Regions from separate parts of the Peribacillus sp. FSL K6-1552 genome, predicted to be linked through region 2. Evidence: riboswitches for the same ligand, from Rfam matches in the RefSeq annotation. Region 2 holds a riboswitch; each other region holds the start of a gene.

Region 1 (10,406 bases), 750 kb from region 2:
TTAGCTGCTGCTTATCTTGAAAAGATCGAACCTTCTCAGCTGAAAAGGTTTTGCTCGCTCCTTTGGCAATGAAGTTGGCTAGCGGACCATACGTAAAGATTCTATCAATACGATCACCAGAAATTAGTTCACCGATTTTCAAGTGAAAGTCTTTTTCCTGTCCCCCTAGCTCCAACATATCTCCCAGTACTAGGATTTTATTTTCAAAACCAGATAAGCCTTCAATCAACTCGACCGCAGCTTTAACAGAAGTTGGACTGGCATTATACGCATCATTGATGATTTTCTGTCCCTTCGCACCCTCAACCATTTCCATTCTCATATTAGTTAACCGGATAGTTGACAGACCTTTTTGAATCGATGAAACATCTACTTGCAATTCCTTCGCAGCCAGTATAGCTGCCAATGCATTAAGAACATTATGATGCCCTAGAACTGGAATCTCATAGTTAATTTCCTGTTTATCATTTGTGATTGTAAACGAGGTGTTGTCTGTCCCTTGCGTAATCGTTTTTGGAAATAAATCATTTTGTTCAGTACGCCCAAAAGATACTACCCTTAATTCAGGAAATTCAGTTTTAATCCGGTTACGCAGCAAAGGTTCATCACCATGGTAAATCAGTGTTCCGTCTTCTGCCAATCCTTCAACAATTTCTAGCTTTGCATTGGCAATCTCTTCACGTGAACCTAAATCCAATAAGTGTGATTCACCGATGTTGGTAATAACGGCTACATCAGGTCTTGCCATTTTGGATAAAAACTCGATTTCACCACGGCTACTCATCCCCATTTCCAAAACAGCCACTTCCGTATCCTCATCCATAGAAAGCACCGTCAGCGGCAGACCAAGATGATTATTGAAGTTACCATTGGTTTTATGAACTTTATAGGTGGTAGCTAGCAGGGCAGCCGTCATATCTTTTGTAGTTGTTTTACCATTGCTTCCCGTTATCCCAATGACTTTAATATTCAATTGCTGACGATAAGAGCGCGCTAATTGCTGGAGTGCTATTTCGGTATCTTCGACAATGATAATCGGTAAATCTTTGGGAGGATTCGGAATATCTCGTTGCCAAAAAGAAGCCGCCGCTCCTTGCGCTAATGCCTGCTTGACATATTGATGGCCATCAACCTGCTCACCCTTTAACGGAATGAACAAACATCCTTCCTTAACTGTTCTTGAATCAATAGTTACTCCATGAATTCCTTTGGACTGAAATGGAATAATATCATTCAATCCACCTACCATTTCATATACTTGTTTTAACGTTCTCTTTATCATTTCGTTCCTCCTACATTCATCGAACCGTTAACTGCTCTCTCTTTTTCCATTAAACAAACTAAGCAGAAACCGGTATGATACCCCGACTCCTGCTGAATTGAATCCATTACATAAATCACCTTTGATGGATTATTATAATTACTAATAAATTCTCTGATGTTTAGACTGTATATTTGATTTTCTGTTTTTCTTCATGACGCTCCAAGGCAAGCTTCACAAGTGTTTCAATTAACGCTGGATAGTCAATGCCTGTGTGCTTCCACAATAACGGGAACATACTGAATGGAGTAAATCCTGGCATTGTATTAACTTCATTAATATAGATTTTTCCTTCTTTTGTTAAAAAGAAATCAGCTCGAACCAGTCCAGAACAGTCTAATGACTTAAAGGCCGTTATAGCCATTTCAGATAAAGCTGCATATTCACTTTCCTTTATCTCCGCTGGAATGACCATCGCTGAATTACCGTCAACATATTTTGCTGAATAATCATAGAAGGCAAAGTCTTTCTTAGGAATAATTTCTCCTGCTACTGAACAAGAAGGGTCATCATTACCAAGAATACCAAACTCAACTTCACGAGCAATGACTCCTTCTTCGATGATTATCTTTCGGTCAAATTGAAATGCTTCTGCAACTGCTTTTTCTAATTCGTCTGCATCATTACATTTGCTGATACCGACACTTGAACCTAAATTAGCCGGTTTAACGAAGCATGGGTACCCTAACTCTTCTGCCACCTTATTAATGGAGCTTTCAGTATTTTTCTCCCACTCAGAGCGGATAAACCAAGTGTACTTCACTTGCGGAAGACCAGCCTGAGCAAAAATATTTTTCATGATTACCTTATCCATTCCAGCAGATGAAGCTAGAACTCCATTCCCTACATAAGGAAGATTCAATAGCTCAAGCATCCCTTGTACGGTTCCATCTTCCCCATTCGGTCCGTGAAGGAGTGGGAAAATGACATCATATCCCGTAGACCCACTATTTTCATCCGTTGAATGAGCTTGTATAGCAAGAGGAGAGATCGATCTTTCAGTTGTAAAAGTTAGAGCCTCCACACTCTCAGCAGGTCCTGTTAACTTCGGTCCATTTATCCAAGAACCATCTTTTGTTATGTAAATCGGATATATATCAAACTTTGCTAAATCGAGAGCTTTAATGACCGCTAAAGCCGTCTGCATAGAAACATCATGCTCCGCAGATTTCCCACCATAAAGCAAACCAAGTTTAGTTTTCATGAGTTATTACCCTCCAATATTCTATTAACCTTGTTCATTGTATCATTTTACACTAAAACGGATAAAGTGAAACTTCTATCATTGGTGGTTTTCCAATGATTACCTTAGTGAGATCGCAGGCTAAATTCGCCACGTCCTGTGGCAACTCCTGCGCTAGCACATCCTGTGCGTCGGAACCAATCGGGCATTTACAGGCTGTTGACCCGAATTTCCCCCTTTTTTATTACCTTTACAGCCTGTTGATGCGGGGAAAAGTGAAACTTCTATCATTGGTGGTTTTCCAATGATAATATAGACCATTAATTACTTTATGCATGGGATAGTAATTTTTACACCTAAAAACCTCATATATATCAAGGGTGCAAAAAATTCCTTCTATGTAACCCCAGTCAACTTTCGAGGGATTATGAGAATGAGTTGCTTTTTATAACACTCTCCCATACTTTTTCCTTTCGATGAAAGGTGATAAAGACATCAGGTTCTTTTATTTTTCTATCAGAAAAGTCGTCATACATCTCATCCATGTTTAAATAATCCCCCACAACCCATGCCGGAACCTCAATCTTAGTCCTTGAGTACTTAACATGCCTGAATGAAAAAATGAGACCCTCTGCCAGAATAGGGGCCAAGGCAGTAATGATATCTATGGGAATAGCAGTTAATTCTTTTTTCTTTCTGATCCTCAACCAATTTCTTTCCACTTTTAACGGCTCCAGCTTCAATGGAATTAGACTCCCTAACATATTATAATATGTCGAAAGAGAACGAAAATAAATTTTATTAAACCAGCCGTCATCCTGAGCAAGATACACGAACTGATTATTCAGTTTACGAAAAAAAGGAGGCTCCAAATGATTTTTCGTATGCCCTAAATATAAAAGTTCCGATATTTCCCTCCCCTCTAATTCATCTAATCCGTCTGCCTCTTCAAAATCGATCCAACAGAAATCCCCATACCCTCGAACATTCTCTTTAAGGAGTTTAGAAATATCTTCAGATGATACGCTTTCAAGCAGAACATTCAAATTATATTCCCCACCATCGAATTGATGTTTCAATAATAAGATGGAATTCAAGGTATATGGCAGTGAGAAGGCAAACTCTTGAAAAGTAAGACCGTTAAAAAGGACAAACCGTTCGGAAGCCTGCATATGCATATATAAAATATCATTACTTTCATTTTTCATAACCTTATCCCCTCCGATCCTTTCAATCATTAGTGTTATTTTATCAAACTTTTTGGATTTCACGAAGGTTATATAATTAAGAATGTAAATCCACACCTGCATTTATGACATCATAGTGAAAGATATATGCCTTTATTTCTTACCATGTAAAAAGTTCAGCCTTTAATTTAAATAAGATAGATCCAAGCTCGACAAAAATAAATAACCATATTATAGTAAAAATAAAGGTTTGGAGGAATGACGATGGATAAAATTGATAAAGGTTTTATCATTAATTCTTTTCATGAAGCCGCTCCCCTTTATGCCGATGCAACGAAAAAGATAGGCCTGTGGCAATCTGAAAAGTATGCATTCGAGAAATATTTTTCCCAAGATGACAAAATCCTTGATATCGGTTGTGGTACAGGAAGAACCACCTTTTCCTTATATAGACAAGGTTTCCATAAGATAACCGGGTTCGACTTAACTCCTGCCATGCTACAAGAAGCCCGGAAAATATCACGTGAAGAAAACCTAGATATACCTTTTATCCTTGGCGACGTCACAGACCTTCCTTTCAATAACTCATCATTCGATAAAGCAATCTTCACCTTTAATGGTTTAATGCAAATCCCTCAACGAAAAAACCGCATTCTAGCTTTAAAAGAAATTAACCGTGTTTTAGTACCTGATGGCATTTTCATTTTTACCACCCATGACCGTGACAAAAATGAAAATTACCTGAATTTTTGGGAGCAGGAAGAAATGATTTGGTGTGAAGGTAAACAGGATGACCGGCTATATGAGTTTGGTGATATTTTCACCTCTGGAAAGACCCTACAAAAAGATACCTTTCTTCATATACCTAATCAACGGGAAGTCTTTGACTGTCTCAATGAAGCAGGTTTTACTGTCCTAGAAAGTTTTTACCGAAGTGAATTATTCCATGAAAGCGATGATGTCATCACTTTCTCATCAGATTGCCGCTTCTGGATTGTTAAATAAGAATTAGTTTTTTAAAATTCACAAAAAAAAACCAGAGTGACATATCACTCTGGTTTTTTATATTAAGAAACTTGTTCTAGTTTTTCATTATTGGCAGGAGGGTTGAATTGACCTTCCCATTTTGAGATAACGATTGCCGCAAGTGAATTACCAATAACGTTTACTACTGTACGGCCCATATCAAGAATACGGTCAATACCAGCAATAAATGCTAAACCTTCAATTGGAATACCAACTGTTCCTAATGTTGCTAAAAGAACTACGAAAGATACACCAGGTACACCTGCAATCCCCTTAGATGTGATCATTAACACTAACATTAGTGTAATTTGTTCATAAGCGCTTAAATCAATCCCATACATTTGAGCGATGAAGATAGCTGCTAACGCTTGATATAATGTAGAACCATCAAGGTTAAATGAGTATCCTGTCGGAATAACAAACGTAGCAATATGTTTCGGGCATCCCGCTTTTTCCATTTTTTCCATGATTCTCGGAAGAACTGCCTCTGAACTTGCTGTCGAGAACGCGAGAATTAATTCTTCTTTAAGAAGCTTAATTAACGTAAAGATATTGAAACCTACAAATTTTGCAATAAGGCCTAAAACGACAATTACAAAGAAAATCATTGTTCCGTATACAGAAAGCGCTAACTTACCTAATGGAATTAAAGATTCCAAACCGAACTTGGAGATGGTCACACCGATAAGTGCGAATACCCCAATAGGAGCAAATTTCATGACCATATTAGTTAAGTAGAACATTCCTTCTGCTGAACCTTGGAAGAAACGGAATACAGGTTTACCTTTTTCACCGATAGCCGCAATACTAAGTCCAAACAAAACAGAGAAGAAAATGATCGCTAGCATATCGCCTTCTACCATAGCTTTAATTGGATTGGATGGTACAATGTGAACAATTGTATCTACAAAAGATTCATGTTGCTTAGTTTCGGCTGTATCAACATAGGTAGAAATATCAGTTTGTTCTAGCTTGTCCATATTTACACCAACACCAGGCTGGATAATATTCGCGGAAACTAGACCAACAACAATCGCTATCATAGTTACCACCACAAAGTATGATATTGATTTAGCTCCAAGTTTACCTACTGATTTTAAATCACCTACACCTGCAACTGCAACGATAAGACTTGACACAATGATTGGTACAACAATCATTTTAATCATTCGTAGGAAAATGTCTCCGAATGGCTGTAAAAAGTTTTGGGCCGTCTCATTACCATAAAAAATGGCACCAACAATAATCCCTAGAATTAAACCAATAAAAATTTGGCTAGCTAAACTTAATTTAAATTTCTTCATTTACTTTCCTCACCTTCCATAAAGTCTTTGATGCAAAAACATTTTGTCTCGGTAAGGGAAACAAGATACTAATAGAAAGAAAGTAATTTTTCTTTTATTGAAAAACTCTATCTTTACGCCGAAAAAAAAGACACTTCATGTGTCGATTTCCTATAGGCGTGAATATTCACACATGTTCCCTTAAAGACGCTGACGAGGTTAGCTGTCGGGTTAGGAATTGGAAACACAAAAGCCCTTTCATTTCTGAATTCACCCCTAGCGAAAAAAATCCGCAAAAATGGGTCCCCCGTTCTTGTAAAAGATTAAGCGAATACTTAATAATAAAATATTATACTAAAAATGTTATTCTGTAAATATTTTTTCTTGTCCCTTTAAGAAAAAACCTTTGCAAATGTCTGAATATTCTGTATTAGTGACCATTTTACCTATAATAACACATTCTCTATTTTGCTTAATTTTGTTATATGGATATATAAATAACAATAAAACTGATTGATATGTCCCCTCTCTTGAATAATGAAAAATGGATTATTTTTCTAACATTCCCAGTAATATATACCTCACTTTTTCCCGAGTGGTGAATTTTTTATAACTAGCAGATTTCACCTTCTCAAACTGAATTGGAGTAACAAAATAAGAATGATTTTTCACAATCCTATTCGGTTCTATTAGGATGACATCACCTACCGCCGGTCCCTTTATGAGTTCTTGCTTTCCTTCTGCTTTAAGCCCTTTTATAATATAGTGTTTATCCACATAGCCTTTTTTAGTCAATTTGTAGACATGCGGCTGTTTTTTATGATGTACTGCCTCTACAGGGATAGAGGGTACACCCGCTTTCTCATTGGTTATTACAGTAAGATTGACTTTTGACCCTACCAACAAAGGTTTAGTTACTTCATCTCCCGGTTCAATCATTGCCTGAAATGGAAATCTGTTATCTTTTTTTAGTGATGGCTCCTCCGCTGGATAAGAATGTATACGACCTATTGTTCCGTTCAACGCCTTTTTTAAATCAGGGGAACTTGCCTTTATAGTCATGCCCACTTCAGCTTTTTTCATCTCCTCTTCGGAGAAATCCCCTTCAATTGCCACATTTGTTGAAACAATGGATATAATGGGATTATTCAGGTTTTTATTGATATTTTTCACAACACCATCAGCCTCACTCGCCGTCTCAACCGCGCCTTTTTGCTCCTCAATTGAACTTAATTGAGCATCCAGCATAACAACCTTTTCTTCCAAGCGGTTTATTTCAAGTTCCAGCTTGTACATTTCTTGCTCAATATTACTTTCAATCAAGTCTGAAGAGGTAGTTGTTATATCAATATTTAAGCTCTTTTCTATCGAATTATCGATTACTGCTTTATTAGAATTACTTGTCAAACTTCCTTGATAAGCTTTCAACTTATCAATGTAATCATTAATCCCCACAATTTCACCCTCAGCGGCAGTTTTTTCCGCTTCTAGATTTCCTTTGAGAGCATCCAGTTCGGGTGTAGTATATTCAAACAACGAAGATCCAGCCGTTACCTCATCTCCCTCTTTTACAAGGAATTTCTGAAAATCATTTTTCTTGGTATCGAAATAGATATCATACTCTTCTACAGGTTTAATTACCCCTTTTGTTTGAAAAGTATCCGTAATTGTATCTTTTTTTACCTTTGTCCAGTTTTCAGCAAAAACAGTTCGTTCCACTTTGCTTTCTTTTTTCTCGATCAGGTAAAAATTAACGGTTATTAATGCAGCAGATGCCACTGATACGGCTGCAATTTTCCATTTTTTCATTGTTTTCACCCACCTTATACAAATACGCCCACTTGGATGTACGCTAAAAAGGCTTTAACAAACCACGTGGCCAGATAGAATAGAACAATCATTAAAAGCACCAAATAATTATTCCGTTCTGAAAATTCCTTTAAATAGAAATATTGCAGAGCAATAATCAGAAATTGAAAAATGGTGATTTCACTGAAAAAGTGAATAAAGTAATCACTTCTGAGAAAGTACTGACTGATAACTCCCAATGAAAAAGGATTTGCATCGTTTCCGATATCCATTAATACTAATATAGGGATTAGAAACACCTTTTCTAATAATTGCAAACCAAAAATAATCATTTGAACGATTACTAATTTTATGTATGGGATATCTATAACAATCCAAAAGAATAGAGATGATAAAAATAAGTATATGGTAGGGTAAAATAGACCCGCTATTATATTGCCGCCTACTATCAACAACTTTCCCACTTCAAATTCACTAGCATCCATCTTCGCAATTTCTTTGGAAAACGATTCCGATCCAACGCCAAAATATCCTTCCACAGCAAAAACTATGAAACTAAGAAAATATAATAATAGTAATTTCCATCCAAGTCGTGTGACTGCTTCTGCATTTTGCAGCTGATAACGACTCCTACGAGGCTCTAAAATGCCCTTTAACAATCTGACCTGGTACACCATATGTGTTCCTCCTGCAATAAATGAAATATCACTCTATATTTTATCTTATTTTGGAAACAATTGCAGAAATAAGGAATGAATAAAACAAAAAAAACACATTAATATTAAATAATACTTTCTCTCCCTAATTTGGAGTTAATATAGAAAGATGATGCTTAATGACGTTGATTCGCATTGGCGATTTGCTATAATTCCCTCCATACTTATCTACCTCAAACGGCACCTTTGTTTCAATATTCAGATGCTCCGCCTTCACATTCTTCAACCCTGACTGAGTTAGGATTTTCAGATTAGGAAAGCTTGAATTTGCGACGATGGCACGTTAAAAAACCCAGCGCCTGGACTGACCATGGGGAAATGCATTAAACTCGGGCCTATAAAACTCTTCTGGACCAAAACCATCATAGTCTTCCCTACATCAATCGACGAAACTTGCTATTTAATTAAGCTTCTAGACTTCTTTCAAACTTATCATTTCCATAATTTTTATTATAAATTAACATTCCCTTTTTCCTTTTCTGACCTCAATCTCATATAAAAAGTTACCTTCTTCCTACTCTTTCCTAATAATCAATTTTGAAATTTAATCATAATCATGAGAAGAAATTTATATAGGAGGTATTTAGAAAAAGGTTTAAATAAAAGAAGAGGCAGTATGCCTCTTCAGAAAAATCTTTAATTTTTTGTCAAATAATCTTTCATTAAAATGATAAGCTTAGAACACATGGTATTTCGTTTTTCGTTTTTTTCTAAAAATAATAAAAGTCCTTCTAATATTATGCCATTTGGTCTAACTTTAGAGAATTCCTCTTGAATTGCTTTTAACGCTTCAACATTTTTACTTGTCTCTAACCCCTCTTCTTTATGTTTTCCTACTTCCAATACCTGGCGAATGATTGAATTAATTTCCTCTTTAGGGCTCACTTTTTGTATGGAACATTCAATTAAAGGGAATTCTTTCAATAAAGGATCGTCCGTTTTATGTAGACCTTTTATAATGGAATCCATCCGATTTAAAATGAAGATAGGCAGCCTCTCCACTTCAAATGAATGTCTGTTTCTGAATAAAATTCCGATATAACCTTTGAAAAGTGCGTCTAACATAATAGTACAATCTGGCAGGAAGTTTGTCGGTATTTCTGGATACAATTCTACTATTTTACGTTTGAACCAAACTAAGCCCTCTTCATGGATATAGTGTAAAAACCTATCTAGCTCTTTACTGATATGAACCATTTGTTCCTGCATCATCATTCGAATTAAGTTGGTATTTCCTGTCACATGCTCTATTTGTACAATGATTTGCATCAAAAATTTCTCTTTACTGGATAAAGAATCATCTAACTCAATATCAAGCAACGAGTCCGTTAATGCACCATAATAATATTTGAAAATTGAAACAAGCAACTCTTCCTTCGATTTAAAATAATTATAAAAGGATCCCTTGGCTATCCCACACTTTTCAGTAATTTCCTGAACGGAAGTAGCATGATAACCTTTCTCTGCGAAAATCTCTACGGACTTATCTATAATTATTTTATGCTTTTCATTCATCAAATTCATCCTATCTCTTAAATATTGTCCCCTAGATGACCAGTGAGTCATTTCTTCCACATTGTATCTCAAAACCCTTGAAATCACAACGTTACACCAACTGAATATTATTTATTGCATTCATAATCTATATACTATATATTTGAGTTTATGACCGACTAGTCACAATATAAAGTATGGAGGGTAAAAGTTTGAATTCAATCATTAAATTTTCTTTGAAAAACAAACTGGCAATCTGGTTGCTGACAATTATCATCGTTGCAGCAGGTCTATATTCCGGTTTAAACATGAAGCAAGAGACCATTCCAAACATCTCTACTCCTTTAATAAGCATTTCCACGGTATACCCTGGTGCTGCACCTGAAG
Region 2 (10,406 bases):
TACCTGAATTTGCTGCAGATAAGACAGCTGTTAATAGAACGAAATTCATAATATCAGCAGCTCCTGGAAGTCCTGTTAAGCTGAAAACCTGAACGAAAGGACTCTCTTCAGTACTTACTTGGTTCCAAGGTATTACTCCGCAAATAATAAGAATTGGCAAGACGTAAAAAAGGATTACCCGCCATACTGTTCCTTTAATAATTTTTGGTATAACTCGCTGACTATCTTTTGTTTCTGTAACAGCTACACCAATTAATTCAGCACCCCCATATGAAAACATTACAACTAAAAGTGCACTTAACATGCCTCCAATTCCTTGGGGGAAAAAGCCACCATGTTCCGTATAATTAGAAAATGAAGCAGAACTAGGGAAAACTCCTAGTAGGATCAAGGCTCCTAAAATAATAAAAGCAATTAAAGTTATTATTTTAATACCTGCAAACCAAAACTCGAGTTCTCCATAGTATTTTACTTGAAACAAATTTATTCCTATTACTACTGACGCGCAAAGTATACTTAGTAGCCATAATGGTACAGAGGGAAACCAGTATTGTAAAAAGCTTCCGGCTGCTACTATTTCTACAATGATCACGATAATCCAGTTAAACCAATAGAGCCATCCTACAATAAAGGATAGTTGAAACCCAAAAGCTTTATTTATTAGATGTTGTACGTTCAAATTGGGAAAAACGGTTGCCATCTCTCCTAAAGCTGCCATTACAATAAATAACAATAGGCCCCCTATTAAATAGGCTATCACAACACTTGGACCAGCCATATTTAATGTATCTGAGCTCCCCTTAAAGATCCCTGTTCCTATCATTCCTGCTAATGCAATAAACTGGACATGTCTTGGCAATAAACCCCTTTGTAAATCATGATGAGTCTTTTCCATGTTATTCATGCCTTTCTTTCGTTATTTTAATAAAATATTATTTTAATAAAAATCAAAGGATTCTTCTGTGATTAAACGCTTTCGTGCGCTAAAGTAACTATATTAATATATCATAATTCAGAATAATGTCAATTTATGTAGGGGATCAGAAAAATTATATCTTTAACAGCAGAGAATGAATTGTGGATAGTATTTAAACATATTTTGATACTTATTCTTATTTTAAAATGTCATTTGATAAAGTTAATTTATTTTTGTATTAGAAGCCTCACTTTTAAAGAGCATATTTTTTAGGAAATAAATGTTGTGAGGAACTACTGAAAAACTTATATCAAGATTCCCGTTCATATAAGTACACTTTGTAAACAAAGAACTCAAATTTCAAAATGAGGAATTTGGGTTCTTTACTCTTTATAATTTCGATAAAGGAATTCTGCCTATTTTAATAACTGGTTGATTTTCTTTTTTTTAAAAATCACAATTTTTCAATTACTTGTACCATTACCACCTATACATTTCTTAATCGGATCTAAGCTCTAAAAATAACGAGAGTAATTTTCAATATTTTTCTCTGTAACCTTTTTATACATATTTCTAAAGTAGATACAAACAATAAAATTAATCATTGCTGAACGAAACATATTCATCTAAATGGGGGGGGGGAAATGCGAAACAGGCGTTCTCTAATAAAGTCTAAAGAAAAACATTCAACAAATCGTATAACAGTAAACACCTTATACGACGATGTGAATGAAAATGTAGAGAGAGTAATGAATGAACTTGGGCACAGTTCAGATTTGACTGTTCGAGTGATTGAGTCTCCACACCAAAAAACGTTACGAGCAGCTATTATTCATCTTGATGGATTAGCTGATGATAGCATCATAAATGAAAACATAGTGGACCCGTTAATTCAGTGGTTAAAAGAAAATGATCAAGTGTTGACGTTCAAAGAAGAACAAACAAGCCACATTTTCACTGTATCTCAATTAACAGTAATAGAAAATTGGCAGGAATTCGTGTCAGCGGTTTTGACAGGGGATACGGCAGTGCTGCTGAATGGAAGTCCCAAAGCAATCATTGCCAGTACGAAAAAAATGCAGTCCCGCGCGATAACAGAACCGTCAAGTCAAACGGTCATTAGAGGACCAAAGGATAGTTTTACGGAGAATTTAAGAACCAATACGTCTTTAATACGGGCAAGAATTCAGAATCCTAATGTACGCTTAGAAAGCATGAAAGTCGGAAAAGTCACTCAAACCGATGTAGGGATAATGTACATTCGGGGAATTGCAGATGAAAGCATTTTGCAGGAAGTTAAAGAACGATTAAAGGGTATTGATATAGATGGCGTTCTTGAATCAAATTACATTGAGGAATTTATTCAAGATGATGGAATGACTATTTTTCCACTTCTTTTAAATACGGAACGACCTGATGCCGTCGTAGGGAATTTATTGGAAGGACGAATTGCCATCATTATTCAAGGAACACCTTTTGTTTTAATCGCCCCTGTAATTTTTTCGCAATTTTTCCAATCTCCTGAGGACTACTATCAAAATCATTATACTAGTTCCTTTTTAAGGTTGTTAAGATTTGGAGCCTTTATTCTTTCGATATATGCTTCTGCTATGTATTTGGCACTGATTACCCATCACCAGGGGCTTATTCCAACCACATTAATAGTTAGCTTAATGGCACAAAGAGAAATTGTTCCTTTTCCGGCGATTGTCGAAATGTTAGTGATGGAACTGGCGTTTGAGATGTTGCGTGAGGCAGGAATTCGAATGCCAAGAGCGATCGGACCAGCTGTATCAATTGTAGGGGCACTTATTTTAGGGCAGGCAGCTGTTGAAGCGGGATTTGTGTCAGCAGCAGTGGTCATCATTGTCGCCGTTTCCGCTATCAGCAGTTTTACATTGCCCAATACTAGTATTGTTAATGTGACTCGCGGATTTCGCTTTATCTTTATTATGATTTCAGCATTTATTGGCTTGTATGGAATTTTGCTTACCACCTTATGTATCTGGCTTCATATGAGCAGTCTGAGGTCTTTTGGTGTACCGTATTTTGCTCCTTTTGCTCCTTTTCGTTTAAAGGAGCAAAAAGATGGTTTTTTTCGTTTCCCTTTACCATCACTTTTGAAAAAATCGTCAAACAAATAAAACTCGGCTAAAGACGAATGAGGACAAAAAAATGAAAATTAATAGTTCACTTTTATGGATCGCAGCCATTTGTTTATTGATTTCAGGATGTTCGAATTATCGAGAATTAAACCAGCTAGGGGTCATTACAGGGATGGGAATTGATCAAAACGACGATCCAGAACAACCGTACAGAGTAACGTATCAAGTCATTAATCCGAGCGGGATATCTCAAACCGGTTCTTCAGGAGGGCAGGGTCTCGCTATCATCAACTATACGATAACGGCAAGAACGTTGCAGGAGGCTTTTGGAAAGGAATCCGCCGTTATTCCGAGAGAAAATATGATTTCACATCTTTCGCTCATTGCTATAGATGAAGAGTTAGCACGAAATGGTATTGATTTATTATTTGATGCTTTTGATAGAGGCAAAGGTGCACGGACAAGTATCCCCATCTTTATTGCGCGCGGGAAGACTGCTGAGGATGTGCTTAGTGTAATTGAACCACTTGAGATTACTCCGGGTAAAAATATCTTAAGCACAACTAAAAATAATCAACAAATGTATGGATCATCTAGTGAAGTGTTAGTATATGATGCCATTTCAGCGCTTTTGAGTGAAGGTAAGGACGTATTACTTCCTGGAATTAGTATAAGGAATGATTCAAAGAAGGCGAAGCAAACAAGCAATTTTGAGACGACAACCCCAGCTATTTTAGAGTCAAAAGGATTAGCCATATTTAGAAAAGGAAAATTGGTGAGATGGTTAGATGGAGAAACCGCCCGAGCTGCTAATTTCGTTACATCGGAAATAAATAGGACCCCAGTTGTGTTACCTTGCGGTGATAAGGGGAATGTGACGATCAACGCTATCGGAGTAAAAAGCAAAATAAAAACAGAAATCCATCATGAACAACCTGTCATTCACACAAGCTTGAACGTGATGGCTGAAACGGTAGATACATCATGTGAACTGGATTTAAGCAATCCTAAGTTGTTAAAAGAGTTCGAAAAAAAAATGGAAAATAAACTAAAAAAGCAAATTAAAAAGTCCATTAGCATCGCTCAAAAAGAAAAGGCAGACATTTTCGGTTTTGGTGATGCCCTGTCCCGCACAAACCCGGATTATTGGCGTCAGCATAAAAAAGATTGGGATAACCTATTTTCAGATGCGCAGATATCGATGAAGGTCAAAGTCAATGTAATAAATTCCGGAATACGAATGGAACCTTATGAGCCGAAATAAATGGAATGAGGAGATGAGCAGTCATTGGCCAAAATAAAAATTGATGGATTTCAGTTATTTTGTATGATGGTTATTTTTATGTTTGGAAGTAATATACTGCTAGATATAGGAAAGGGTGCCAAGCAAGATGTCTGGATTGTGAATCTTTTATCAACCCTTATCGGATGTGTACTGTATTTAGTGTATATTTCTTTATATAAGAAATATCCTGACATACCGATGACCGGCTATGTCCGTAAAATCTGGGGTAAATATGTAGGTGGTGTCATCAGTTTTTGCTATATTATCTATTTTGTTTATCTTGCTTCAAGAGTATTACGGGATTTTGAAGAATTATTAATTAGCTCCACTTATAATCGTACATCTATTATAACGTTAGGGATATGTATGACAGTTGTTTTAATTTATGGAGTTCACCTAGGGCTGGAAGCCTTCGCACGAGTTGCATGCTTATGTTTTGGCATTATTATTTTGACCCTTTTGATTCTGAATGTTGTGTTTGTATTAGGCGGATATATAAAGTTGGAAAACCTACAGCCTGTATTAGGCAACGGATGGAGAAAGGTATGGAAAGAGTTGTTTCCTACTGGTATCACTGTACCTTTTGGAGAATTGATTACGTTCACGATGATTCTTCCGTATTTGAATAAAAAGAGTCAGGCTGTAAAAGTTGGCCTATCAGCTATTATAATAGGTGGAGTTTCCTTAACCATTAATTCGATTATTCTTTTGTGCGTACTAGGTCCAGATGCCGTATTCCGATCTACTTTTCCTGCTCTTTCAGCAGTCAGTTATATTAATATCGTTGATTTTATTGAAAGATTGGATCCGTTCATCCTTATTCTACTAATCATTTTAGGTTTCATTAAAATATCCATCTTTTTCTTTTGTGCTGTGATTGGGGCAACCGATTTATTTCAAATGAAACCTTCTTCTATATCCATTTATGTGATTGGCGGTGTTATTTTCTTCTCTTCGCTTATGATTGCCCCTAGCTATCAGGCTCATATAGATGAAGGACTCAAAATTGTTCCTTACTTGCTGCATCTACCTTTGTTTATAGGAGTCCCCATTCTATTATTGATTACAGCATATATAAAGCAAAAAATAAAACCAACAGTTTCATGAAGAGGGAGGCTGTTGGTTTTTTATGGCTGTGAAGATACTCAAAAATAGAAAGAAAAAAATGAATGAAAAGAGGAGAAAGTAATCTTCTCCACGAGCGACTGTAAAATATTGTTTAATGTTATAGAGAGATTGGAACATATTCAAACCCTGTAAGTTGTCAATGAACATAATAAGTAAATACGTACCTAATAGAATTAATAAAACTGGAAGCATTTTGGCCATCCTATCACCTTCAATCTTTTCTTAAAGTGCGGTTAATCATCTGAAAATATACAATATATAAGTGAGACTATAAAAAATAAAGCTGATACAAAATAATTTTCATCCTATTCAATATTCAGTGAAGATCATGAAATAACTAATTATAAGACCAAAAAAAGTTAAATTGTATTATTGCTGTCATTTTCCTGACTAGTGCATAAGATGAACTAACCCATTTAAGTTCTTCTATAAAAACAAATAAGGAGATGTTTCTATATGTCAGGTTGTGAGTCAAGTTGTGACGGCGGATTTGGATTTGGTGGAGGTTTCGCCTTTATAGTTGTTTTGTTTATATTGTTAATAATTGTTGGAGCTAGCTTTTGTGGTGGTGGATACGGTGGTGGATACGACGGTGGATATGCCCCGGTTCAAGGATATGGCGGCTACTGCTAAGAAAATAAAAAAAGCCGACCTTAATAGGGTCGGTTTCTTCTATAATTATTAAAAAGAACTGTGAGGCTATTCTATTCACTCTCACATAACGTGGAGAAAGAAAGTGGATGTAGGTAATCGGTGTCCTGCACCTGTTCACTATCCTGTAGAAATTCTAAATAACCGGCAAATACCTGTGAAGCCATCCCTAGATAGTGCATTTCAGTGTGGATGGTACCCATCTTGTGTGAATGAAGCATATACATTTTCATCCCTCCTTTTGTAATTCAGATGTCCACCAAAATAGGTCCGGCTCTTAAAAAGTTAATAACAGGCCTTATCAGCAGGAGGAAAGTTTTGTTCATGTAATACATTTTATATTCATTTAAATGTCAGAAGCTCCAGGTTGGAACCCTTCTTCATTTCTTTCTTCTACTATCATGCGCAATCCACGCTTTGGTCTGAGTGTAAGGGTTGTAATTGGTTTTACTTCATGATGGTCCGGTGCTAGCCTAATTCTATATCGTTGAGCAATACACGCTAGGACAAGCACAGCTTCCATCAATGCAAAATGATTACCAATACAAACTCTTGGTCCCCCGCTAAACGGAAAGTAAGCGTACGTAGGTAAAGTTTTCAAATAGTTGTTTTCAAATCTCTCAGGAATAAAAGAATCTGGATTATCAAAATACTCCGGCTTGTGCTGCATCACATATGGACTTAGCAAAAACATATCGCCTTTTTTAAAATGATGCCCACCTATTTCCACATCCTCCTCCGCTTCCCGTGAAATGATATAGACTGGCGGGTATATGCGAAGTGATTCCCTGATAATATTTTGTGTGTATGTTAATTTCATGAAATCGTCAGGCGTAGGAGTACGGTTGCCTATTACTCTATCTATTTCATTGAAAAGTTTAGTTTCCACTTCTGGATTCTGTGAAAGAAAGTATATGGCCCAGGAAAGCGCATTTGCCGTCGTTTCGTGACCGGCAATGAAGATGGTCATTAGTTCATCGCGTACCTGCTGGTTTGACATACCTAAGCCGTCCTCATCATCTCGAGCCTCCATTAAAATTCCAAGCATATCTTCATGTCTTTCTGCATCTTCCCTACGTTTTTCGATAATGCTATAAATCACTTTATCAAGTCTTTGTATCGCTTTTTTATATTCACGGTTGCTTTTAGTTGGAACCCATAAGGGTAATTGAAGAAGTGTTCTCATCCTTTTGACGGAAATTCTCAAGGCTGCTTCCATCGGTTCTCCGACCACATCATACCCATCTTTGAAATCCATGCTGAACATGGTCTTGCTTATTATCCCCAGGGCGATATTCATCATATCTTTCGTAATAATCCGTTCTTTCTCATTTTCCCAAGTTGAAATATAGTCCATTGTTATATCAATCATATCCTGGGCATAATTGCTAATATGGGACCTTTTGAAGGAGGGTTGAATAAGCCTTCTCTGGCGCCTGTGAACGTCTTTTTCGCTTGTAAGAAGTCCTTCATCACCAACGAGTGGTTTTATAGCATTGCTGTCCTTAGATTTGACGAAGGATTTTTGTTTCGTTACAAGTATCTGCTTTATTAGATCCGGATTTGAAATGAGGTAAACATTTTGGAAAGGTCCAAAACGGAATTTTGCAACGTCTCCATATTCTTTTGATAAACGGGTAAGAAAGCCAAGTACATCTTTTTGAAACTCCTTTGTATGGCCAGAAATTAGTTTTCCATTTGGGACCATTGGAGAATCATATAAAACTTCATCAGTATCACTCAATGTTGTTTTTCTCCTTTCGGTAATAATAATTTCTTGTAATCATTCTATGAGAATAAGCTATATTGGTTTGGACAAGTTGTTAAAAGAAAGAGCACATAATTTTTAATTAGTTAATCATAATGAATGAATGAATATATGAGTCCTAAAGGGTGAGGGGAGATTACTAGATTTCCATTCTTACTCAACTAAAAATAAAGTTTTCTTTATAAGTTGAGTATAGAAAATAACAAATCGTGAGAGGTATTTTGAGCTGATAAGAAACCACAAAGAGGAGAGAAGTACTAATGGTAGTTCCTAATTTACTGGTTATAAACAGGTGAGGAATTAAAGGTGTCTAGTGTAAAAAACTCTGGGTGGGAGAAATCCAGAGTTTTCTTGGGGAGATATTCAGAAAGGAATTTCCTTTTGTTAATAAATGAGAGAAGTATTCAGCTTCTTTCTTCCCTATTTCTATTATGGTGCTGATCATTTTTTTCCTTTGCAGGACCACCATATTGTTCGTTAATTTCTTTAGCCACTTGATCTAAAAACTCATCAGATATGATTGGGTTATCAGTTTTTTGGGGCATGTATTCTGTTCTCTCCTTTCTTGGTACTAATGTGTCTTAATCACTAATGAAGTATTTGTTAACAACATAACCTCTCTAAGAAAAAATTATTCTTATTGTTTGCAAAATTTTCATTTACTTTTCCGAATCACGGGAGTATGATAATCAACAGTTTCATATTTCTAAATCGCTGAAACCTTATGGTACGGGGGAACCGTTATTAGGATTGTTTTCAATCCAAGGGGTGAATCCTTTCTAGGTAGGGCTACTCAAAGGTCCGAATCCGACAGCTAACCTCGTAAGCGTTATATGAGAAGGAAGGTGGAGCTTGTGAGACAAAAAAATGATGTCTGCAGGTCTATTTAACTATGACTTGTGGGCATTTTTCTATTTTATTCTTGTTTTTTTCGTGAAGTTTTTTTCATATAACTGGGCAAAATAAACTTAATTTGAAAAATGGCGGTGATTCTTAGTGTTATCTTCTATAAAGAGGTTCTTAATAGGTCGGCCTCTAAAATCTACTGCATTAGGTGACCAAAAGCTTAACAAAACAAAAGCTTTGGCCATATTATCTTCTGATGCTTTGTCTTCCGTTGCATATGGCCCGGAACAAATTTTAATTGTTTTAATTACAGTGGGTGCCGCAGCATTTTGGTATTCCATTCCTATCGCCATTGGTGTATTGATTCTGTTAATGGCTTTAATTTTGTCCTATAGACAAATTATCTTTGCTTATCCTCATGGCGGGGGAGCATACGTGGTTTCAAAAAACAATTTGGGTGTGAATCCTGGGTTGATAGCTGGAGGATCTTTGTTAGTCGACTATATCCTAACTGTGGCTGTAAGTGTTTCTGCGGGTACAGATGCCATCACATCTGCTTTTCCCAGCCTACATTCATATAATGTGATTATTGCTATAATTTTTGTAATTCTTCTTACCATCCTTAACCTAAGAGGGGTAACAGAGTCGGCTTCCGTATTAGCCTATCCAGTGTATCTATTCGTTTTAGCGTTATTCATTCTGATTGGTGTAGGTGTATACAAAATTTTGACTGGTGAAGTTTCCCCTGACTTACATGCATCAATCGGAACACCAGTAGCAGGGATCAGTTTATTTATACTTCTAAGAGCTTTTGCATCAGGTAGCTCTGCATTAACAGGAGTTGAAGCGATTTCCAATGCGATTCCAAACTTTAAAAATCCAGCGCCTAATAATGCTGCAAAAACATTAATAGCTATGGGTTCTTTACTTGCTGTGTTATTTACGGGTATTGTATTCTTAGCCTATTATTTAAGCATTGTTCCTAGCGCAGAGGTAACTGTTGTTTCACAAATTGCTGAAGAGATATTTGGACGCAATTTTATGTATTACTTTATCCAAGGTACGACAGCATTAATATTAATACTTGCTGCCAACACTGGCTATTCTGCTTTCCCTTTGCTTGCGGTAAATCTTGCAAAGGATAAATTCATACCTAGGGCGTTTACAATTAGAGGAGACCGATTAGGATATTCCAATGGAATTATCATACTAGGACTTGCATCAATCATCTTAATAATTGCATTTGGAGGACATACAGAAAATCTTATTCCCCTTTATGCGGTAGGGGTATTTATTCCATTTACGTTGTCCCAGACCGGGATGATTGTTAAATGGATTCGCGAAAAGCCAAAAGGATGGATGATGAAGTTAACCATTAATTCAATTGGTGCCCTTATTAGCTTTATCGTCACGATGATATTCTTTTTAACAAAATTTACTCAGGTTTGGCCTGTTTTGATTTTTTTACCTATCATCATTGTTATTTTTCATCGAATTAGAAAGCATTATGAAGCAGTTGGTGACCAACTTAGGATTACAACTTGTGAGCCTATCTTACCAATAGAAGGGAATATCATTATTGTACCTGTGGCTGGTATAACTCATGTGGTTGAGAACTCCTTAAATTATGCTAAATCTCTTTCAGCACATCAGGTTATTGCCGTTTATGTTTCTTTTGAAAGAGAAGATGAAAAAAAATTCGAAGAA
Region 3 (10,406 bases), 4.0 Mb from region 2:
AAAACCTACCAGACGAGAATTTAGTTAATTATTTTGACAGAGAGTTACTTGGTTCAGGGGAGGTTCTTGAACTTGGATGTGGTCCTGGAAGGAATGCCATTTATTTTGCTCAAAAGGGCTGCTCAGTTGATGCTGTTGACGTTTCAAAAGAAGCTCTTGAATGGGGAAAAGAGTGGGCAACAGAAAAGAAAGTGAACATAAATTTTATTCAAAAAAACATTTTTGACTTAGATATTGAAGAAGGAAAATATGACACCGTCTATGATTCAGGTTGCTTTCATCATATTGCTCCACATAGAAGAATGAATTATATAGAAATGGTGAAAAAGGCGTTAAAGCCTAAGGGTCTCTATGCGATTACTTGTTTTGTTCAAGGAGGAATATTAGGTGGTGCAGATATTTCAGATTGGGAAGTATATAGATTAGGAAGTCTTAGAGGCGGGTTAGGTTTTACTGAGGAAAAGCTAAGAACGATTTTTAAGGATTTTGAAGAGATAGAAATACGTAAAATGAAGGAATTTAAGCGGTCTAATGAAGTCTTTGGGGTATCTGGTTTATGGACTGCTTTATTTAGGAAAAAGTAATTTTTGTGAACTAGACCCTGCAATTCGAGGAATCATAGGGCGATGGCATTCAGATAATAATGAAGATCTCTGATGAGATTTTGTAGATAGTGTGGATGAACTTTATGATGAAAATAGTAAATTGAACTTTAAGGATCTGAGTGTAGATCCTTTTTTCTTTGTGAAGAATTCAATTTTGATAGAGGTTCCTTAAGGTAGCTTGAATATATTGGACTGCGAAAAAATTGTCGGTAAAAAACATAAATGTTAAACTATAACAACAATGAGGTTGTGGATATTGTTGGGAATATAGTGAGGACCTACTTCTATTGAAGTATACGAGGTAAATAGAAGCGGGTACTAGACTGCTATGTTTATAAAAAATTAAATAGGTGGAGAAATATATGCATAGAAACCAAAAATTACATTCATTTCTATTAGACAAAGCAGCACAATTGACAGAGGAATGGTACGAAACATTAAATAAAAATGATGTGATAGGCGTTTATAGCTCAGCTAATCCCGAAGTAATTAAAAAACTAAAGCTACAAAATAACGATTTTCACTTACATTTTTTTCAGGTGTTTATAGAAGAGGAATCTGAATTCTTTAAGCATTTTGATGAGTGGATTGAAGAAATCGCACAGGATGAGCAGCATTTAGAAACACCCATCTATTTTATATTAAGAGAATTTTTTCGAACGCAGGAGCAATATCTAGATTTTATTGAGCAATTTGTATCATTAAATGAAGGTCAATACTCGCAAAAGGAAATAAATTCATGGTATCGAATTGTTATCAAAGTGTTCAGTGAAGTTCTTGAGAGGTTTACTGAAGCTAACAATAGATATTCTAATGAAATAATGAAAGCTCAACAGGATACGATTAATGAATTAGGCTCCCCTGTCATATCACTAAACGATAACACCGCGTTACTTCCCCTTATTGGTGATATTGACACAATGAGAGGGATGTTCTTGCTTGAAAACACGTTACAAAAATGTGCAGAAAAAAATGTTACTAGGCTTTTTATAGACTTATCAGGTGTTCATGCAATCGACAGTGTATCTGCTCAACAACTGTCAAAATTGATTGAATCCTTACATCTAATTGGGGTTGATACAACTCTTTCGGGACTTCGTCCAGACATAGCTATTACTGCTGTGCAACTTCAACTGCCTTTTGATAAAGTAACGATAAAATCCACTCTGGCCCAAGCGATTAATACAAATGAATAAACTATCTACAGGCTGGGACACAAGGCCATAAAGCTAAAAATGGTTTAACTGGGGGAATTCTTACGTGAATGGTAAGGAAGTATTAAGGAGATTTGGTTTTCATGTAGAAGAGAAAAATAGATTGAGGACGGTGGACCATTGGATAAACAAGTAACATATGATAATGAAGCAGAAATGGGCTATATTTACTTGGCTGAACCATATAAGTACAAAATTTCAAATACGGGTGAGCTCCCACAAAATAATGATATAATGTTGGATTTTGGTAACGACCTTCCGATCATCGGAATTGAATTAGCAGGAGATACTGCGATAAAAGTTAAACATCTTGTTGATACAATACATATATTCAAAAAGGCAATTACTGCAGATCATGAGCTTTTTTACTCTTTCAGATTGAATGATAAATCAGTAAAACAGTCAGTTACTCATCCAGATACTGCGAAAATAGTGTTTCTCTTTTCGGATGCTGACTGTTTAGATTTTATAGGGATTGATATTTATGACACAGATTCATACGATGAGGCATTCTTAATTGGCCGATAAGCCCAATCTTTTTTAGGTCATCTCGTCCAGCGAAAGCCGGAACCGATGAGAGGGTATCCTGCTCCTTGATTAGGGACCTAGGTTATTCAATATTTGCAAACACGGCTAGATCTTCTTTATTACCAACCACTAAAAGCATATCTTTTTCAAGGATATTCTGATCAGGTGACGGAGCTATGATAATTTCTCCATTACTCACGATGGCAATAACACTGATATTATACTTCGCACGTAAATCAAGCTCTCTGAGACTTTTTCCTGTCATGCTTATGGGTATAATGATTTCCTCGATATTGTATTCTTTTGAGAGTTCTATATAGTTCAGCATGTTGGGTGATAGGAGTTGATTAGCGACCCGTTCACCCATATCTCTTTCAGGGTAGATAACCCAGTCAGCACCAACTTTAGCGAGCACTTGACCGTGATGTTTATTTAGAGCTTTTGCTATTACCTTTTTCACTCCTAGTTCCTTTAAAAGCAATGTAGTTAAAATGCTTGACTGCATATCATTTCCGATGGCTACGATGACACAATCAAAATTACGGATACCAATGGATTTTAGTGCCTCTTCTTCGGTAGTATCAGCCATAACTGCATGAGTTACACTTAATTCTGCATTCTCGACTCTTTCCTCGCTTACATCAATACCCAAGACTTCTTGACCGGCTGTATATAATCTATGAGCTACACTCGTTCCGAATCTTCCTAAACCGATAACGGCATATTGTCGTTTTCCCATCTTTAACACTCCCTCATTAATGATTAACCAATCATGATTTTGCCTTTTGGACGGCGGAATGGATCTGGTTTACGTCTCATTGCGATAGCAAAAGCAAAAGTCAAAGGTCCAACCCGGCCCGCAAACATTGTGAAAATTATGAGCATCCGACCAATGGGGGATAATTCAGGGGTTAATCCCATTGAGAGACCCACGGTAGCAAATGCTGAAGTGGCTTCAAATAAAACCGTCAAGAAATCACTTCCGGTTTCTGTAATAGTCAGCAGAATGGTGATGGTTGAAACGATAAATATCCCGATAGAGGTAACGGATAATGCTTTAAATATCGTTTCATTCACAATGCGGTGCCGAAACAATACCACATCTTCTTTTCCTTTAATCTGTGACCAAACCGTTCCAATCAGCGTCGCTAATGTGGTGGTTTTAATCCCACCGCCAGTCGATCCCGGTGAAGCCCCAACAAACATCAAGAAAATGATCAGCAGCAATGTGGGTTGTGTTAAATCAGGGATATTCAATGTATTAGAACCTGCTGTCCTCGGAGTAACGGATTGAAACAAAGAAGCCAACGTTTTCCCCATGAAAGATAAAGGCTGCAATGTTTTGGCATTTCCAAATTCAAATATAAAGATTAAAATGGCCCCTCCAATTGTAAGGATTAAGCTAGCCATCAGTACAACCTTCGTATGTACAGACAAACGATGGGTATCACGGTATTCGTAAATTTCATTCATCACGATAAATCCTATTCCGCCTAATGTGATCAGGGAAGCGACTGTAAGGGTTACGAAAGGATCTGATGCATAAGGAGTCAAGCTCCTAAACCCTCCCATTAAGTCAAAGCCCGCATTATTGAAATTGGAAATCGAATGAAAAAGGCCGTAATAGATTGCTCTGCCTATTGGCATGTCAAAAGAAAAGCGAATCGATAGTATAACGGCACCTGAAATTTCAATAATGGCAGTGTAAATTAAAATCCTTTTTACTAACTTAACTACACCTGCCATAGATAAATTATTTAAAGACTCCTGCAAGATTAGCCGGCCTTTTAAAGAAATTCTTTTGCCTAATAAGAAAAAGAAAAGCGTCGCAAATGACATAAACCCCAAGCCGCCTATTTGAATGAGTGATAAAATGACCAACTCTCCAAATGTTGTAAAAGTGGTTCCCGTATCTACTACGACAAGCCCTGTTACACATGTAGCAGAGGTTGAGGTAAATAAAGCATTTAGAAAAGAAAGACCATTCCCATTTTCAGTGGAAATCGGCAGGGTTAATAAATAGGCTCCAACAAGTATCAGGAAGGCAAAGCCAAGTACAAGAATTTTTGGCGGATCTAACAAATCTTTTGCTTTTATCAAATTGATCATCCTTACCCTGTTAATGAATTAGCAACCTACTAACAAACGTAATATATCCACAGATAACTAACCATTATCCAGTGATAGGGTTAGTATTTCGCTCGTACTGCATTCCATTCGTCATCCATCTAGATAAACAATCAATAGACCAAGTTCCTTTTGCTATACATGCGTCCATTCTGCACAAGCCCTTTTATTTGTGAAAAAGGTATTCATTATCCTTAATCAAGCTTAGGTAATTCTCTTTGGAAAATCCTTTTTTAAAGCATAATAAAAAGACCTACATAACATCTGGCTGCTATTTTGTCACAAAAAAGCAAACAAAAAAGCCCCTGAAATAGGCGGTCTTATGACCTCCTTCGCTTTAGCCGACGAAGTTAGCTGACGGGTAGGATGGCGAAAGAGCTGATCTCATCCTTTCTGCAAGGCAGAATTAACCCCAAATGATTGGTTCCTCCGTACTCAATTTACTTGAGTTTAGGCCGAAATGCATTAAATTGATAAACGTATTCTACTCCCATCATTTACTAGTTGTAAACCCCTAAATTGTAAAAAAATATTGCTAGAACAAAACAGAAAATTTACGTTTTTTTTACATATTAAAAACTTATTGACAAAAATTAGTTGGGACATTATGATAGGTTCGATAAATTTGAAAATTTTATACATCTTTTCATGAAGCATATGTCATTGCGAATCTATGTTTCTAATATATATATATGGTATTTCCTTTTGGAATTAGATACAGAAAATCTCAAAGTTCATTGCATTCGTATTTTGAAATTTTAATACATTATATAAAAAAGGCGGGCAAGTATGGAGAAGACGTTTAATAGATATGTTGTTAACGCTACAGGTAAAGGTGGACAGACGTATTTAACTCAATGCCAGGATAAAGATGCACTAAGGAAATGGATAGCCGATCATGAGGATCAAATAATAATGAATGAGTTAAGGATAACAGATAAGAAAAAGAATCCATTGATAAATTTTTTTTTCAAAGGTAATATCATCTGAATCCATAGGTCCTTATTAACTGGATCATGCGAATAATTGAACATTAAAAGATAGTAGAGGGTCAAGCATATTGAATAATAATTCACTCATTATGTCCTTTTGCAGTATTTCAACTATTTAAATTCCTGCGTTAATCAGGCAATCTGAAACTTAACATCCATATTGCGTTATATTTTCAAACTCATTTATATTGAATGAGTTTTTTTGTGTGTATATTAAATATTGGGATGGAAATATTCAAAAAAGCTTAAAAGAGTTTGATGTAATAGAAAGTGTTTTCGAAAATGGCTCTAAAGGAAACGAGTGAAAAATCCTGGAAGACCGAAAACCGATGAGGAAAAAGTTATGCCTTATATCATATGGATCAAAGGATATTTCTGCATTCGTTCGGATAGTTGGTTTATGCAAACTTACCATGAAAATGTAATGCAATATATGAGGAAGTTAGAGTATATGTCAGTATTATTCAAAAAAGTCCACACCTATTATAGGTGTGGACTTTTTGAATATTACTTTGCAGAGTAATGAGTTACTTACAGTAATATTTTTGATAAACAACTTCAAATTGTAAATAGTGTTGTTGTCTTGTTAGAGAATGACAGAAGAAGTCAGTCCTTTTTGGGGATTTTTTAGACTAGCATCACTCAACACTTTTGCAGTACTGTTCATGAATCCAGGAGAGTTTTTCTGCCATATTGTAAGTGTTCTTCAATATGTCGAACTACTTCTTCCATGTTGCCTTTTTCCAGGGCCTCTACAATTAATACGTGTTCATCATATGTTTGCTTTAGGCGATCTATTTTTTTCTTTAATACTTCTTTTCCATAAAATTTCAGTTTTTCTCTAATGCTTTTAAACATCTCTAACATTTGTTCATTTTTATTAAATTCCATTATTCTAAGATGGAACCTCATATCGTATTCAAGTGCTGAATAGGAATCCTCATTTTTTATATACTCGTATTGCTGATTTAAGATGTCATATAGTTCTTCGACTTGGTGTTTTTCAATACTTTGTGAAAGCTTACGTAACGCAAATGTTTCAAGTGCAATTCGTATTTCATACACTTCATTAACTTGTTTTACAGAAATATCACATATATAGATACCTTGCTTTGGATGGATGCGTACCAATCCATCGTGTTCTAAACGCTGAAGGGCTGACCGAATAGGAGTCCTGCTCATTTCTAACAGTTCACTAAGATCCCCCTCTTTAACAAATTCTCCTGGCGATAACTCTCCGTTCATAAGTAGTTTCTTAATCATCTCATAAGCTCGATCTTTTAAAAATAGTCGTTTGGGTTGGTGTATGCTCATTTTATCTATCCTTTTAAAAAGTATTAATACTACATAATAGTATATAAAAAGTAATCAACAATTAATTTCTTTAACTTACTATAGTCTAACATATAAATCACGCATTTAAATTCAGAATAGATTGACTAATGAGTTTATCTGTTGTATACATATAATATACAACATGAATACAACAAGTCGTGAGAGGTATAAGTAATTGATATGATAGCGTTTACATGGAAAGGATGAATGTAATGATAACGGTAAATTCTATAACTCGAAGACCAAAACTTGAAGAAGTAAAGCAATTGGGAAATATTTCACCAAGTGATTATGGGCATCATTTGAATTTCCAATTAATCAGTACTAAGAAAATCAAGCCTTTATTCCCGATTGAAAACACATTTGCTGGTCCGGCAGTGACGGTCCGAATCCCTCCAAATGACGGTCTATTAGTTTATAAGGCACTGGATTTAGTACAGCCTGGTGACGTAGTTGTGATTGATATGAACGAAGAAGAGCGTTTTGCATGTTGGGGAGAAATTACGACAAGAGTTGCAATGGAAAAAGGAGCCATTGCGGCGATCATTAACGGGCCAGTTACCGACACGAAAATAATTAACAACTTGCAATTCACCGTGTTTTCTTACGCAATTTCACCTTTAACTACCAAAGTCTATAGTATTGATGGCGACGTAAACGTACCGGTATCCATTTCAGGATGCATCATTAACCCTGGGGATATTATTGTTGGAAGTAATGATGGCCTGTTAGTTGTTCCACAAGAAGAAACATTAAGTTTTATTGAAATCGGCAAAAAGGAAGAAGAAGAAGATGAAAAACGACGTCAAGAGTTGCAAGAGTTAGGTGTTGAAAAATACCTTCGTCGTTTCGATCCTCTTTGGGAAAATATGTTAAATAATAATCAGAGTTAATCGATTTACTAAAAATACTTATTTCTTCTCACCTAGGCTCCCAACATAATCCTGTTTTATACTTTTTTCAGTTATCAATTCTTATAAAGGAAGTGGATAAAAAGATGAAACAAGGGAAAATCGAAAAACAGGTAGAATTAATCGCCGAATCTCCAGGCAAGGAAAGAAAAATTGGATTACGTTGGGGAATGGGTTTGATCTTTTTTATTATAGGTTTGATAGCGTACATGGACCGAGCCAATCTATCTGTTGTCGCTAAACCGATGATGGATGCTCTAAATATGAACAAAGTTGAATTTGGACTTTTGTCTTCCCTCTTTTACGCAGGATATTGCATTGCTCAAATTCCAGGTGGGATGCTAGCAGAAAAATTCGGGTCAAGGAAGATCATTATAATAGCGATTACTTGGTGGTCTGCATTTACAGCACTTACAGCGGCCTCTACGTCTTACGTTGTATTATGCATTGTAAGGTTTTTATTTGGAGTTGGAGAGGGTCCAATGTATCCAGCCAACGCTGTCTTCAATTCATACTGGTTCCAAAAACATGAAAAGGGACGAGCAGCAAGTGCATTATTAGCTGGTTCTTTCTTCGGACCTGTTATAGCACCAGGAGTTTCAGTGGCTATCTTGCTGCTTTTTGGATGGCAAGGCGTTTTCTATAGTTTCGCTATTCTCGGCATTGGGATTGGATTAATTTGGTATATCGTAGGGCGTGATAAACCAGAACTTCATCCTTGGATTTCTGAAAAAGAAAAAGTGCTTATTTGTGAAAACCGAAGCATCACCGGAACAGTAAAAAAGGCTGCCCCGTGGAAACTGTATCTAAGAAACATCCAATTTTGGGCAGTTGGAATTCAATACTTTGTCGTCATCTATATGAACACCTTCTTTTTAACATGGTTACCTACTTATTTAATGGAAGCACGAAATTTCTCATTAAAAGAAATGGGGGTAGCGGCAAGTTTCCCTTGGCTGGCTATTTGCTTCACTGTTCTAGCTGGAGGCGCCCTATCGGATATCATCTTACAAAGAACAAACTCGCGAATGAAGGCTCGAGGTAGTCTAGCCTTGATCGGATTCATTTTTTTCATTATCGGATTGTATTTCGCTGCATACTCCACAAGTCCTTGGATGAACGTTGTCTGGTTGACACTAGCACTTGGCGCTCTTGGGCTTCCAATCGTTACTTCTTGGGCAACTGCAAACGATTTAGGTCAAGAATACGCAGGATCTGTCAGTGGTTGGATGAACCTTTGGGGAAGCATTGGAGGAATAACGTCTCCGATTATCTGCGGATGGTTTGCGCAGGAAATGGGTTGGAATACAACCCTTTTAATCAACATCATCCCTATCGGACTTGCTATTTTCTTATGGTTTCTCATCAAACCTGATCGTCCATTAATTCCGGCTGAAAATTAGAAACACCATGTAAGATCAAAATTAATAAAAAAGGTGATAGGACAAATGGAAAATTCGATAAATAAAAGCGTCTCAACCATCAAGATTCCCGGCATACGGACATTTTCCAATATGGTTATCCAATATACCGATGCGATCAATCTTACCCTTGGTCAGCCAGATTTCCCAACACCTGAACATATAAAAGAAGCTGCAATAACAGCGATCAGACAAGACCATACAGCCTATACACATAACGCGGGCCTATTGAGCCTACGGAAGGCTGCTGCAGATTATGTATTACAAAAGTACAATCTCACTTACAATCCTGAGGATGAAATCATTGTAACAAACGGTGCATCTGAAGCTATTGACAGTGCGTTCCGAACCATTTTACAAGCAGGGGATGAAGTTATTCTTCCCTCTCCAATTTATCCTGGATACGAACCGTTAATTACATTATGCGGCGCAGTTCCGGTTTACGTTGATACGTCAAAAAATTCTTTTAAAATGAATGCTGAAATGATTAAGAATAAACTAACGGAACGAACACGCTGCATTGTTCTTTGCTCACCTTCAAATCCTACCGGAAGGATGTTAAGTGAAAAAGAAATTGTTGAAATTGCTAATGTAATTAGAAATAAAAACATCTTTGTTGTTTCAGATGAAATCTACAGTGAACTGTCTTATGATAAAAAACATTTTTCAATTGCCTCTGTTCCAGGTATGAGGGAGAAAACTATCGTCATTAACGGACTTGCAAAATCCCATTCTATGACAGGTTGGAGAATTGGATTTACTTTTTCGCCTTCCTATTTATCTAGCCAAATGTTAAAAGTCCATCTTTATAATTCAGTATGTGCCAGCACAATTAGCCAATATGCGGCAATCGAAGCTTTAACCCAAGGGAAGGATGATCCGAGCCAGATGGTTGAAGAGTATCGCAAAAGAAGAGAGTACATCTGCAAACGGCTCACCGACATGGGATTAGATGTGGTCAAACCAGATGGTGCCTTTTACGTTTTCCCTTCTATAAAAAGTACAAAGATGAAATCGTTTGATTTTGCGCTGAAGCTGCTCCAAGAGACAAGTGTTGCAGTTGTTCCTGGCGATGCGTTTTCAGAGTTTGGAGAAGGGTACGTAAGGATTTCTTATGCGGCTTCTATTGAAACGCTTGAAGAAGGATTAAACCGAATGGAGCAATTTGTCCATTCAATAAAGTGTAAGTCGTTAGCAACTAATAAATAAAAATTTTTTTAAGGAGATAACAATCATGTACAACAAAATTTACAACATGACAATGCCTGAAAAG

Evidence for each region. Region 2 has a riboswitch for cyclic di-AMP ahead of NST21_RS05000 (APC family permease). Riboswitches for the same ligand answer to the same signal wherever they lie in the genome.
Region 1: it holds a riboswitch for cyclic di-AMP, as region 2 does, so the genes downstream of both, NST21_RS01425 (cation:dicarboxylate symporter family transporter) here and NST21_RS05000 (APC family permease) in region 2, are expected to answer to the same signal.
Region 3: it holds a riboswitch for cyclic di-AMP, as region 2 does, so the genes downstream of both, NST21_RS23995 (TrkH family potassium uptake protein) here and NST21_RS05000 (APC family permease) in region 2, are expected to answer to the same signal.

The regions. Positions count from the first base shown of each region.
Region 1 covers NZ_JBBOST010000001.1:279,323-289,728, reverse strand. Annotated here, with positions in the region: gene NST21_RS01445 (UDP-N-acetylmuramoyl-tripeptide--D-alanyl-D-alanine ligase) at 1-1,282, opposite strand, end outside; gene NST21_RS01440 (D-alanine--D-alanine ligase) at 1,443-2,525, opposite strand; gene NST21_RS01435 (hypothetical protein) at 2,930-3,712, opposite strand; gene NST21_RS01430 (class I SAM-dependent methyltransferase) at 3,956-4,696, shown strand; gene NST21_RS01425 (cation:dicarboxylate symporter family transporter) at 4,759-6,021, opposite strand; cyclic di-AMP (ydaO/yuaA leader) riboswitch at 6,194-6,340, opposite strand; gene NST21_RS01420 (efflux RND transporter periplasmic adaptor subunit) at 6,550-7,809, opposite strand; gene NST21_RS01415 (hypothetical protein) at 7,824-8,486, opposite strand; gene NST21_RS01410 (TetR/AcrR family transcriptional regulator) at 9,162-10,040, opposite strand; gene NST21_RS01405 (efflux RND transporter permease subunit) at 10,232-10,406, shown strand, end outside.
Region 2 covers NZ_JBBOST010000001.1:1,031,075-1,041,480, forward strand. Annotated here, with positions in the region: gene NST21_RS04960 (amino acid permease) at 1-895, opposite strand, end outside; gene NST21_RS04965 (spore germination protein) at 1,561-3,060, shown strand; gene NST21_RS04970 (Ger(x)C family spore germination protein) at 3,092-4,285, shown strand; gene NST21_RS04975 (GerAB/ArcD/ProY family transporter) at 4,310-5,413, shown strand; partial or broken gene NST21_RS28700 (YjcZ family sporulation protein) at 5,891-6,004, shown strand; gene NST21_RS04985 (hypothetical protein) at 6,139-6,312, opposite strand; gene NST21_RS04990 (cytochrome P450) at 6,432-7,829, opposite strand; gene NST21_RS04995 (bacitracin ABC transporter ATP-binding protein) at 8,258-8,398, opposite strand; cyclic di-AMP (ydaO/yuaA leader) riboswitch at 8,556-8,698, shown strand; gene NST21_RS05000 (APC family permease) at 8,850-10,406, shown strand, end outside.
Region 3 covers NZ_JBBOST010000001.1:5,008,643-5,019,048, reverse strand. Annotated here, with positions in the region: gene NST21_RS24015 (class I SAM-dependent methyltransferase) at 1-584, shown strand, start outside; gene NST21_RS24010 (STAS domain-containing protein) at 968-1,801, shown strand; gene NST21_RS24005 (hypothetical protein) at 1,940-2,347, shown strand; gene NST21_RS24000 (potassium channel family protein) at 2,430-3,086, opposite strand; gene NST21_RS23995 (TrkH family potassium uptake protein) at 3,110-4,456, opposite strand; cyclic di-AMP (ydaO/yuaA leader) riboswitch at 4,799-4,941, opposite strand; gene NST21_RS23990 (hypothetical protein) at 5,264-5,464, shown strand; gene NST21_RS23985 (GntR family transcriptional regulator) at 6,130-6,780, opposite strand; gene NST21_RS23980 (RraA family protein) at 7,014-7,694, shown strand; gene NST21_RS23975 (MFS transporter) at 7,799-9,115, shown strand; gene NST21_RS23970 (aminotransferase A) at 9,161-10,342, shown strand; gene NST21_RS23965 (M20/M25/M40 family metallo-hydrolase) at 10,368-10,406, shown strand, end outside.